One region of the Pueribacillus sp. YX66 genome, then DNA from elsewhere that is predicted to be linked to it. Evidence: predicted binding sites of a transcription regulator. Region 1 holds the regulator's gene; the other holds the start of a gene.

Region 1 (6,586 bases):
GGAATTGCTCTCTCATTAGACGCAATCGGAGCGGGCATTAGTGCTGCATTGCTCGGATATTCTCCTTTCTTTATGTCGCTTTCAGTTGCAATGATGAGTTCCATTTTTGTTTTAAGTGGTATGAAATTTGGTTTGCTTTTTTCAAAACTAAAATGGATCGAAAAGTTCTCTATTTTACCAGGATGCTTACTTATGTTAATCGGAGTTTTAAAACTTGCGTAACGCAGCGGGAGATCGGAGCGTATCCCGATTTCCCTTATTTACATAATGATGATAAACAAGCTTGTTGAATTGGAGGAGATACTATGATTATCGGCTTAACAGGAAGCATTGCAACAGGAAAAAGTACGGTTGCTAAAATGTTCAAAGATTTAGGTATTCCTGTCATTGACGCAGATAAAATTGCAAGAGAAGTTGTTGAGCCGGGAGAAGAAGCGTACGAACAGATCATTCAGCAGTTTGGAACAAACATTTTATTTTCGGACGGTACGTTAGATCGAAAAAAACTTGGTTCGATCGTTTTTCAAAATGAAGATAAGCGGGAAACGTTAAATCAAATTGTACACCCTGCGATTCAAAAAAAAATGGACGCTTATAAAAATAATTATTTACAACAAGGCTTCAAAACGATTGTCCTAGATATTCCACTTTTATTTGAAGGAAAACGTGATCGCAATGAATTTGATAAAATTTTGCTTGTTGCTGTCTCTGAAGATATTCAACTTGCGCGTTTACTCGAACGGGATAAAATGGGTGAAGAAGATGCAAGAAATCGAATCAACTCGCAAATGCCGATTAAAGAAAAAATTCCGCTCGCTGATGCAGTCATATACAATAATGGCACGCTCAATGAGACAAAAGAGCAATTATTAAGGATTTTAAACGATTGGGATGTAAATTAATTGTTTCATTATGAATATTATATGTTATACTATTAGTAAAATAAGTATAGCATATATCACGGAAGGGGCATCTTAATGAAAACGAAAATAGCAATTAATGGCTTCGGAAGAATCGGGAGAATGGTCTTTCGAAAGGCGATTACTCGCGATGATTTAGATGTTGTTGCTGTGAATGCGAGCTACCCTGCGGAAACACTTGCACATTTAGTTAAGTATGACAGTGTGCACGGAACGTTTGATGCTGATGTGAAAGCTGGCGAAAACGCGTTAATCATAAATGGAAAAACAGTAAAGCTGTTAAGCAATCGAGATCCGAAACAACTACCATGGAAAGAACTTGAAGTTGATATCGTCATCGAAGCAACAGGTGTATTTAAATCAAAAGAAACGGCTGGTTATCATATTGAGGCGGGTGCAAAGAAAGTATTAATAACAGCACCTGGAAAAGATGAAGACATTACAATTGTAATGGGTGTTAATGAAGAACAATATGACACCGAAAAACATCATATTATTTCTAATGCTTCTTGTACAACGAACTGTCTCGCACCGGTTGCGAAGGTGATTGACGATGCTTTTGGTATTGAACGTGGACTGATGACGACCGTTCATGCGTATACGAATGACCAGAAAAATATTGACAATCCACATAAAGACTTACGTAGAGCGAGAGCTTGCGGCATGTCAATCATTCCAACTTCAACAGGAGCTGCAAAAGCATTATCAAAAGTATTGCCCCATTTAGAAGGAAAAATGAACGGCATGGCATTACGTGTTCCGACACCAAATGTATCACTCGTTGATCTTGTCGTCGACGTGAAAACACCAGTTACTGAAGAAACGGTGAATCGTGTGCTCAAAGAAGCATCTGAAGGTGAGTTAAAAGGAATTCTAGGCTATACGGAAGAACCGTTAGTCTCGATTGATTTTAATGGGAATGAAAACTCATCCATTATCGATGGTTTATCAACGATGGTCATGGGTGAGAACAAAGTAAAAGTACTTGCTTGGTATGACAACGAATGGGGTTACTCATGTCGTGTCGTTGACTTAGCGGCACATGTCGGACAAGAAATGTATAATCGCTCAGAAGTAGGGGTTTAATCACCTCTACTTTTTTTGTTATAAATCGGAACTATACATTTTTAAACGAACCTGGTACACTTAATCATGTAGATTAATATAGATGGAGGAGAGCTTAGATGAGCTTAGTGAAGGAAAAGGGTTATTTTGGTCAATTTGGTGGGAGCTTCGTTCCACCAGCCTTACAGGAAGTATTATCGAATTTAGATGCGAACTTTGAAAAATATAAAGATGATGAAGATTTTATTCAAGAATTTAAATATTATTTAAAAGACTTTGTTGGTCGCGATAACCCGCTTACGTTTGCGAAACGATTAACTGAAAAACTAGGCGGTGCAAAAATCTATTTAAAGCGTGAAGATCTAAACCATACAGGTGCACATAAAATTAATAACGCCATCGGACAAATTTTACTAGCAAAACGAATGGGATTAAAGCGAATTATCGCTGAAACAGGAGCCGGGCAGCATGGAGTGGCAACAGCGACGGCTTGTGCGATGTTCGGAATGGAATGTGTCATCTATATGGGTGCTGAAGATACGAAAAGGCAAGCATTGAACGTGTTTCGAATGGAGCTGTTAGGTGCTAAAGTTGTCTCTGTAGAAAAAGGACAAGGAAGGCTAAAAGACGCAGTCGATGAAGCATTAAGTGACCTCGTTCAAAATCATGAAAATACGTTTTATTTGCTCGGATCTGCAGTCGGTCCACATCCATATCCTACAATCGTAAAACATTTTCAATCGATCATTAGCGAAGAGTCGAAAAGACAAATCGTTGAAAAAGAGGGGAAATTACCGACAGCGGTCATTGCCTGTACGGGCGGAGGAAGTAATGCAATCGGTGCATTTGCTCACTATTTGGATGACGAAGACGTTCGTCTTATCGGTGTAGAGCCTGATAAAGCACCTTCGTTAACGAAGGGAGTCCCTGCTGAGATTCACGGATTTAAATGTTTAGCCTTGATCGATGAAGAGGGGAACCCGATGCCAACGTATTCAATCGCAGCGGGTTTGGATTATCCTGGAATTGGACCGGAACATAGTTATTTGAAAGAATCTGGTCGTGCTGAATATTATGCTGTTTCGAATGAAGAAGTGTTAGAAGCATTTCAAATTTTGTCGAAAACAGAAGGGATTATTCCAGCTTTGGAAAGTGCTCATGCGATTGCATATACATTAAAATTTGCACCGACTTTATCGAAAGATGACGTTCTTATCGTAAACTTGTCTGGACGAGGCGATAAAGACGTTCAACAAGTGTTTGATATGTTATAATTACAACGAGTGGCGAGGCAAAGGGAGTTGTTGAACCTTTGCCTCTTTTGATTTTCATTGTAAAATGTCGAAAATCCTGCTATTCTTAAACTAATGTAATGATGGAGTGGAGTGATTTGAAGTGCGCTGCCCAAGTTGTCAACATAATGGTACGAGAGTTTTGGATTCAAGACCAGTACATGATGCCCGCTCTATTCGCAGGAGGAGAGAATGTGAGTCTTGTAATTTTCGATTTACGACATTTGAAACTGTCGAGGAAACTCCACTAATCGTTGTAAAAAAAGGCGGAACGAGAGAAGAGTTTAGTCGGGACAAAGTGTTAAGAGGAATGATTAAAGCATGCGAAAAACGTCCTGTGCCTTTAGAAGTTTTAGAAGATGCAGTGAACAATATTGAAAAAGATATACGAAATGAAGGGTCCCTTGAAGTAAGTAGTGAAGATGTTGGGGAACTCGTCATGGAATATTTGGCAGATATCGATGAAGTGGCTTACGTACGATTTGCATCCGTATATCGTCAATTTAAAGATATTAACGTTTTTGTTGAAGAACTTAAAGAATTGCTAAAACGAGTGGATAAATAAATAATTTTCCATGTTAAGAGAGCCTAAAGATGTATATGAACCTTTAAGCTCTTTTTTTAGCATCGGCTTTATCCATAATTACTTGCTTTTTTATTTTCACGATTTGACGAAACAGTAGTCATTACCGCTCCTTCATAATACTTTGCTTTCCGCGGGCATGCTTGAGCCTCCACGCTAAAGGAATGGAGATTAAAGTCGTCACGCTCGAGACCCTCAATCATTATTCGAAGACGTATTGTTCTATGTATATTTTCAGTACAGCATACTCGACTGTCTTTGTTTGAGTTCTTATTGCAATGTCAGGGACTATGATTACTCTGCCCATTAGTACTCCTGTACGTCAGAAAATTTCGTACGAAGCCGTTCTTTGCTTCTAAGGAAGTTGTTGGTGTTACGCGCGGAAAGCGACTACTTAGAGCTTTTACCGCACAGCTTATTAATCTTGCTAGAGAAACAGTTTTTTAGAAATTTACTTCTTCGTAACAGGAATTGAGAAGGTTGGGGAAAACATGAGCAATCATTGGAAAGAATTGCTACCGGTTGATCGGTATCAAGTTCGTGCAAATGGAATCATGCACGAATTTTATCGAAAAACGTTAACGACATTATATCAACCGTTAATCGGTTCGATCGCGTATAGTCTTTATATGACATTATGGAGTCAAATAGACTCAGAGCGTGACTGGAGTAAGCCTTCAACCCATCGCAGTTTAATGAATGTCGTGCAACTGGATTTAAAACAAATTTTAGCGGGGAGGAAAAAATTAGAAGGGATTGGGCTGTTAAAAACATTTGTCAATGCTGACAGTGAGCCAAGAGATTATTTTTATTTACTTGAAGCTCCGCTCTCACCGCGTCATTTTTTTAACGATGGGGTATTAAATGTCTATTTATATAACCGATTAGGTCATTATCACTTTCAGCAATTAAAAAAAGAATTTACAGCTTCAGAACTAACTAACGAAAGCGATTATCAGCAAGTAACCGCTGCTTTTAATGATGTGTTTGAATCTCTTCATCCTTCAGAAATGGCCGTAAAAAAAGCTTCAGAAATGGAACAAGCGATGAAGTTGGAATCGGGAAATGATTATATCGATGAATCAGAAGGGACATCGATTCGCATATCTAACGACTTTGATATCGATTGGCTTAAGAAAAGTGTTTCAGATTTAATTGTTCCAGACGAAGTGTTTACAGAAATAATTATCGAAGCGATAAAAAAACTAGCATATATTTATAAGCTCGAGCCGTTGCAAATGAAACAGATTGTTGAAACGACTTACCTAAAACATAACGACCTTACGGTTGAAGCACTACGTAAAGGAACTCATGAATGGTACGCTCTCCAACATAATAACCAATTGCCACACTTAAGTATACGTGTTCAACCGCCATTGTACCGAGAGCATGTGAAAAATAAGCCTGAAACTGAAGAAGATAAAGCGGCACAACTGTTTGAAACGATTAGCCCATATGAACAACTTGAGAAGATAGCTGGTGGCGCAAAACCTGCTGAAAGTGATATTAAAATAGTCGAATCACTTATGTTCGATCAAAAGTTATTACCTGGTGTTGTGAATGTCCTCATCGAATATGTCATGCGTACAAATGATATGAAGCTACCACGTGCTTACGTAGTCAAAATTGGTGCGCATTGGGCTCGCAAAAATATAAAAACGGTAAAAGAAGCGATGGCACTTGCACGAGCAGAACATCAAAAATATCAAGAGTGGTCAAGTCAAAATAAGCAAAGAAAAACGTCTACTTCAAAAAGAAACGAGAGAAAAGATACGCTTCCGAAATGGATGACAGATGAATACAAAACGCAGAAACAACAACCTGCTAATTTTGAACAGAAGAAAAAGCAGCTTGAAGCCCGATTGAAAAAAAAGTATAAAGAAAAATAGTGATAGTACTGTAGTGAGAAGGTGACAAAGTGGAACCGATCCGAGATACTTTGACTGAAATGATGAAGAACAACAAATTTCAGTCAACGTTTTCGAAAATAAAGTCAGAAGTGTTAGCGAATCGTGAGATTCAAAAATTGATTAAAGACGAATCGATTACGAAACTAATGCTAGAAAACGGTCTGGCGAAATTATATGAATTCGATCAGCAACAAAAAAATTGCCTCGCATGTCCTGGATTAGAAAATTGTAAGAATATCATTCCTGGGTATAGTCCAGAGCTGATTGTCTCGCATGAAGCGATAGATGTCACATACAATCGCTGTCCCTTGAAAATTAAATATGATGAAGAATATCGACAGCAACAGCTGTTTGAAAGCTTATACATTCCGAAAGAAGTTGTGAATGCTCGTTTGTCACAAGTTGACATTGAGCCTGAGCGGATTGAAGCGATTCAACTAGCTGATAAATACGTAGATGAATTTGAAGAAGGAAAAACGAAGCATGGACTTTACTTTTATGGTGATTTTGGAGTCGGGAAAACTTTTTTAATGTGCGCAATTGCTAATGAATTAGCGTTTCAAAAGCAAGTAAAATCACTCATTGTCTACACTCCTGATTTTTTTCGCGAATTGAAAAATGCAATTGGGGATGATACGTTTCACGATAAGCTAAATTATATTAAAACTGTTCCATTGCTCATCTTAGATGATATTGGTTCCGAAACTATCTCAAGTTGGATTCGTGATGATGTACTCGGGTCGATCTTGCAGTATCGCATGATGGAAGGTTTGCCGACACTATATAGTTCAAACTATGATTACGATGGGTTAGAAG
Region 2 (6,586 bases), on a different contig from region 1:
TCATTCGCCCATCTTTTTTTTGCTTCTTCTGCCCATTCATGGTCGTCATTTTCAATTTGTGCATAGATTTGATTTTTGATTCGGTTTATGCCGCTTTTCGGTTTAATTAATGGAGTAAGCGGAAATGAGAAATCTGGAAGTTTCGGTGTTAATCGGAGATGCTCTAGCTGTTCGATAACATTCGTACACACTTGGCCGGTTATAAGTTGTAAACCGAACGATTGTAGGTGATTTTTTTTACGGTCGGAGATGTATGAGATTTTTACGTTTAACATGAGCCACGGGACGAGAGGCATATAAGCGGTTTCAGATCCTTGCACATGTTCATAGAGCCTAATGTAAGCAGCTGTTTTTTTTGCAGCTTGAAAAATTTGGTGCAAGCGAGGGGAACCTACGTGAATAAACTCCCCGTTTTCATTTTCTATTTTTTTCGTAAGAAATGTTAACGTCATCGGTTCAGCAACTCTGCCTGTTTTCTCAATATAATGCCAATAAAAAGGGCGATTCATTAGCAATTTATCAAGTTCAACCGTTAGCTTTACTGCGAGTAGTCCATCTTCATTTCTTGTAATTTCACAACCATTCGCTTTAAAGTATCGTTCTAAATAATGATGGATGTCATGTTGCTGCATCTTGTTGTTTCTCCTCCACGAGCTGGCGTTGAAAATTGATTAACTCCGATAAATTATCCATTTTAATTTTTATTTCGCCTTCGCTCTCCGAATGTAAAAAGATTTCGTTTACGTAGCTTTCAATATTTTTTAAATCGAGCTTTGCTAGAATGTCGTCAAGCTGACCAATCGTGTTTTCAAACAGCTGTATTTTGTCATATAGTAAATCGAGAATGTGTTCTTCAATCGTATTTTCAATTGTAAAATTGTAAATGTGGACGTCTTTTTCTTGGCCGATACGGTGAATGCGTCCGATTCGCTGTTCAATTCTCATCGGATTCCAAGGTAAATCGTAGTTGATGACGTGTTGACAAAATTGAAGGTTAATTCCTTCTCCACCAGCTTCTGTTGCAATTAACACTTGAGCGTGATTTTTAAAGAGCTGAGTCATCCAATCTTTTTTACTTCGCTTAAAGCCGCCTCTAAACGGGACTGAGCTAATCCCATGCTGTTGTAAGTACCATTGTAAATATAGTTGAGTCGCTCGGTATTCTGTAAAAACAATTACTTTACTATTAATTTCTTTTACAAGCTCTATCAGTTTTTTCGCTTTTGCATGGTCACGTATGTTTTGAACGTCTTCGATAAGTTCAAAAGCAAATTGTTTTGCAACGTCATTCATTGCCTCTTTTTCCGCCATCTTTTTTAACGTGACGAATAAAGCTTCGCGGCTTGAACAAATTTCTCGTTGAAGTGTTAATGTTGATAGTTGATGTTCAGATAATAATTCATTTTGCTTTGCTGACGTAATTTTGTTATAAATGTTTTTTTCGACTTCGCTAAATGTAATCGTTATATTTTTAACATGTCGTGTTGGCCAATCTAATCCCGTTTCTTCTCGGCGATTTCGGATCATCACATTTTGAATGAGCATTTTTAATTTTTTTTCATCTTCTTGTGTTCGTTTTTTTGGATTAAACTCTTGATGAAATTCATCAAGATTTCCTAAATAACCTGGCTTAAGCAAAGAAACTAAATTGAATACTTCTTCAAGTTTATTTTGAATCGGTGTGGCAGTTAGCAATAAACAAAATCGTTTTTTTAATTGTTGTACAAAGTCATAGTTTTTTGTTTTGCGATTTTTTAATTTGTGTGCTTCATCGACAATAATAAAATCCCAATCTTGTGAGAAAATGATGTCGCGGTGTGGACTTCTTTTTGCTGTGTCTATAGATGAAACAATAACATCGTACTGTTCCCACATGTATGCTTTTTTTTGTGGAATAGCTGGGATGTAAAATTTATCATTTAATTCGAACACCCATTGTAGAACGAGAGAAGCGGGGACGAGGATAAGTACTTTTTTGACGAGACCACGAATCATATACTCTTTTAGAATAAGTCCAGCTTCAATTGTTTTTCCAAGTCCAACTTCATCTGCTAGGATTGCTTTTCCGTTCATTTGTTCGACAACTTGTTTTGCAGTATTTAATTGATGTGGCAATATCGATAGGTTTGGTAAATGTTTCGGAGCTTGTAATCCATCAAAAGATGGAATTGCTAGCTCTTCCTCAGCATCTAGTGCTAGCTTTGCAATTTCCCAATTATCCCAAGGGCCTTCATTAGAAAATCGTTTTAAAAAATTCTGTTCCCATTCATTATCAAAATGAATCGTAATCATGAAAACAACTCCTACATGAAAACTATGACCATTTTTATCGTGTCCAAAAAAAAAGATTTTAACAAAAGCTAGTGTCATCGATATGCACACAGATTTTCTAAAAAGGGGTTCTTTTTAGAAAATTTGTGAACGTAACTACACCGTACAGGATGTATTAGTGTAAATCTGTAAGGTGGGAAGAGTAATCACATTTCCAGACGTTGCGACAGGACTCAAACAATGCTACGTCGAGTATGCTGTATTGAGAGTAAACCCGGTACATTACATCCTCGATTCATCATTCCCGCTGAAAGCGAAGTGTATTTCTGAAGCGAAGTAGTACTTATTACACAGTTTGTCGATATCGTTAAAAACAATTTCTTATAAAACATCCTAAAGAAAATAAAAAAGTGACCTCATAGCGAAGTCACTTTGACTTAACTTTGCCAGTCCATTTTCGAAAGCCACCGTCTAAATAATGAAGCTGATTATATCCTTTACGTTTTAGAAACCGGGCTGCTTGTCTGCTTCGGACGCTGCCTTCACAATATAGATAGACTGGTTTATCTTTCCGAATTTCTGAGAAACGCATTCGAAGTTGTGAAGCAGGAATGTTTCTAGCACCTAAAATATGGCCGTTATCGAATTCTTTTTCCTCTCGAACATCGATAAGCTGCGCTTTTCGATATCCTTTTATAAACTCATCTTGTGAAAGTTTCTTTAAATAACGATTTTGCATCCATCTAGAAATACCCACATATCCAAGGTAACCTAGAACCATTAAAATTGTGATCCATAATAACGTCAAAAAAGCCACGCTCCCATTCGCAAATCTAACTTATCTACTCTAGGTAAAATTATATCTGTTATTCAAATAAATTCAATTGTTTGTCGCAGTTAATTGTAACAGCTGGTGTCATCCTGTTATGATTAAGAATAGATATAAAAATTGCCGGAACAATTATATAAACAAAGTAAAGGAATGAGATACGATGAAGGAGACATGGCTTTTTTTAAACTCTGGACACTGTTCACCATCGTTTAATATGGCTTGTGATGAAGCATTGTTACATTGGCAAAGTGAAGGAGATATGCCACCTGTCATTCGTTTTTATGGCTGGAATCCTGCGACATTATCAATTGGATATTTTCAAAAGGCACGTAAAGAAATTAATTTAGAAGCGGTGGAAAAGTACGGATTAGGTTTCGTAAGACGCCCGACTGGTGGAAGGGCAGTGCTACATGAACATGAATTAACTTACAGTGTTATCGTTTCGGAACAACATCCGAACATGCCGAACACAGTGACTGAAGCGTATCGCGTTATTTCCGAAGGCATACTTCAAGGATTCCGTGAACTTGACTTAGATGCATATTTTTCAATTCCAGAGAGCGAAGAGGACAAGTTAAATTTAAAAAATCCAAAGTCTGCTGTTTGTTTCGACGCACCATCTTGGTATGAACTTGTTGTTGAAGGAAAAAAAATTGCAGGCAGTGCACAAACACGTCAGAAGGGTGTAATTTTGCAACATGGTGTCATTTTATTTGACATAGATGAAAACAAAATGTTCGACTTGTTTAATTTTCAATCAGAAGACATTCGCAACAAAATGCAGGCAAACTTTAAAAACAAAGCAGTGACGGTGAACGAGCTTCTTGGACGTTCGATGACGTACGATGAGGCGATTGATGCTTTTCAAATGGGTTTTGAAAAGGGATTAAATATAAAATTGCAACCATTCAAATTGTCGGAAGCGCAATTAAGCGAAATCAAACGAATTCAAAAAGAACGTTACGCCAATGATGAGTGGAATTTTGCAAAATAAAAAAAGACAACAGATGTATTTGTTAAAAATTACACAATATGCTGTAAATATGTTTTCTTTCCTTCTTTTTTCTGCATTATTCAGTGATTTACTTATTTGACATTTTGAATTTCTTTCGATCTTTCATCAATATGTAGTGTGGTTGGAGAGTGATTTATACTATATATTGATATTTTTATTGCCATTATAAATTCCTCTATGATATGATGAATTCAACACACTTTGTTGTGTTCATCATGATTCGACAAATACTAACAAATATATATAGGTAAATTGGGATTAAATTCAGAGGAGGATAATTATGGCAATTACACTTACAAAGGAGAAAACAATAGACATTAAACGACTGAATGAGGATATTCAGCTATTTCCGCAAGTTCATGAAATTACTGAAGAAATGAAAATTACATATAAAGGCGTTTCGCGCCTCGTTATGCTTGATCGATATGCGTTTAAAGACACTGAAAAAACAACATTAAAAGTAGGAGACTTTGTTGTTTTAACAGTAAAAGAAGACCCGACCTTTCCGGCGAGAGGACTTGGTTTTATTGAAGAAATCGATTGGATAGAAAACACAGCTCTAGTCTGTATTGATGAAGAATACCGTAACAATTTAGATGATCCTGAGGAAATGAAGACGGGCCTCGTTCGCCGTTCGTTAGATATTATTGATAAGCCGCTCGAAATTTTTTATGAGCAAATTGCAAAACGGAATGCAACAGGGCTAGCATCCGTTGAAAAAACAGAAGAAAAACGGAAAGAATGGACAGAAAAGTTTTATCATGAACTTGTTTCTCTGAATTTTATCCCGGCAGGACGAGTTATTTATGGTGCTGGTTCTAACACAGACGTAACGTATTTTAATTGCTACGTCATGCCATATGTTCCAGATTCACGTGAAGGAATTTCTGACCATCGCAAACAAGTAATGGAGATTATGAGTCGTGGTGGGGGAGTCGGAACGAACGGCTCAACATTAAGACCGAGAAATACATTGGCGAAAGGAGTTAACGGTAAATCGTCTGGTTCAGTTTCATGGTTAGACGATATCGCAAAGTTAACCCACCTCGTTGAACAAGGCGGTTCAAGACGCGGTGCACAAATGATAATGCTCGCCGACTGGCATCCGGATATTATTGAATTTATTATTTCAAAAATGCAAAACCCGAGAATTCTTCGTTTTTTAATTGAAACTACAAATGATGAACAAATTAAACAATTAGCACATGAAAAATTAAAATTTACCCCGCTTTCAGAAACAGAAGAAGCGATGTATCAAGGGATTGTGAATTATAAAAACATTCCAGGACAAGGTGGTTTTAACGCTCGAATCATTCAAGAAGCGGAAGAAAAGCTAAAGACGGGTGGAACATATTCTGTCCATCATCCAGAGTTTTTAACTGGGGCTAACATATCTGTCTGTTTAACGAAAGAATTTATGGAAGCGGTGGAAACTGATGGTGAATATGAACTGCGCTTTCCTGATGTAGAGCATTATAATGAAGAACAAATGGCTATTTATAATGAAGAATGGCATAAGTGCGGGGATGTTCGTGAATGGGAGAAGAGAGGTTTCCCTGTACGCGTTTACCGTAAAATTAAAGCTAAAGAGCTTTGGAACTTAATTAACATTTGTGCGACATATTCAGCCGAGCCAGGTATATTTTTTATCGATAATGCAAACGACAAGACGAATGCAACTGCATATGGTCAAAAGGTTGTCGCGACTAATCCGTGTGGTGAACAGCCACTTGCTCCATATTCTGTCTGTAATTTAGCAGCTGTAAATTTAGCACAAATGGCGGATAAAGAAAATAAAACCATTGACTTTGATAAATTGAAGCGTACAGTCGAGGTTGGCGTACGAATGCAAGATAATGTCATTGATGCGACACCTTACTTTCTTGAGGAAAATAAACGTCAAGCGTTAGGAGAAAGACGAATCGGTTTAGGTGTCATGGGTTTGCATGATCTGCTCATTTATTGTGAAACTGTATATGGATCGAAGGAAGGAAATCAATTAACGGACGAAATTTTTGAAACGATCGCAACAACGGCATATCGAACATCTGTTGAACTTGCAAAGGAAAAAGGAAGTTTTCCATTTTTAGTTGGTGAAACAGAGGAAGAAACGAAGAAGTTGAGACAGGCATTTACTGAAACTGGATATATGCAGACGATGCCCGAAGATATCCGTTCTAGCATTGTTGAACATGGCATTCGGAATTCGCATTTATTAACGGTGGCTCCAACAGGTTCAACAGGAACGATGGTCGGGGTGTCAACTGGATTAGAGCCATACTTTTCATTCTCCTACTTCCGAAGTGGTCGCTTAGGGAAGTTTATTGAAGTAAAAGCTGGAATTGTTGAGGAATATTTACACAACAATCCTGATGCGGATCCAGATCATTTACCAGAGTGGTTCATTTCAGCGATGGAGTTAACACCAGAAGCGCATGCCGATACACAATGTGTGATTCAACGATGGA

Evidence for each region. Region 1 encodes NrdR, which represses ribonucleotide reductase genes. Its sites were predicted from a motif close to AACACNATATATNGTGTT; they were not measured.
Region 2: the regulator NrdR is predicted to act here: its motif matches at 4,312-4,329, upstream of ABU914_RS01900 (vitamin B12-dependent ribonucleotide reductase).

Annotation. Positions count from the first base shown of each region.
Region 1 is NZ_JBEUEL010000004.1:78,229-84,814, forward strand. It holds gene ytaF (sporulation membrane protein YtaF) at 1-222, shown strand, start outside; gene coaE (dephospho-CoA kinase) at 306-902, shown strand; gene ABU914_RS03095 (glyceraldehyde-3-phosphate dehydrogenase) at 978-2,006, shown strand; gene trpB (tryptophan synthase subunit beta) at 2,105-3,259, shown strand; gene nrdR (transcriptional regulator NrdR) at 3,381-3,842, shown strand; gene ABU914_RS03110 (replication initiation and membrane attachment family protein) at 4,352-5,749, shown strand; gene dnaI (primosomal protein DnaI) at 5,779-6,586, shown strand, end outside.
Region 2 is NZ_JBEUEL010000002.1:168,648-175,233, reverse strand. It holds gene ABU914_RS01920 (YqhG family protein) at 1-632, opposite strand, end outside; gene ABU914_RS01915 (DEAD/DEAH box helicase) at 619-2,292, opposite strand; gene ABU914_RS01910 (rhodanese-like domain-containing protein) at 2,699-3,079, opposite strand; gene ABU914_RS01905 (lipoate--protein ligase family protein) at 3,264-4,097, shown strand; gene ABU914_RS01900 (vitamin B12-dependent ribonucleotide reductase) at 4,399-6,586, shown strand, end outside.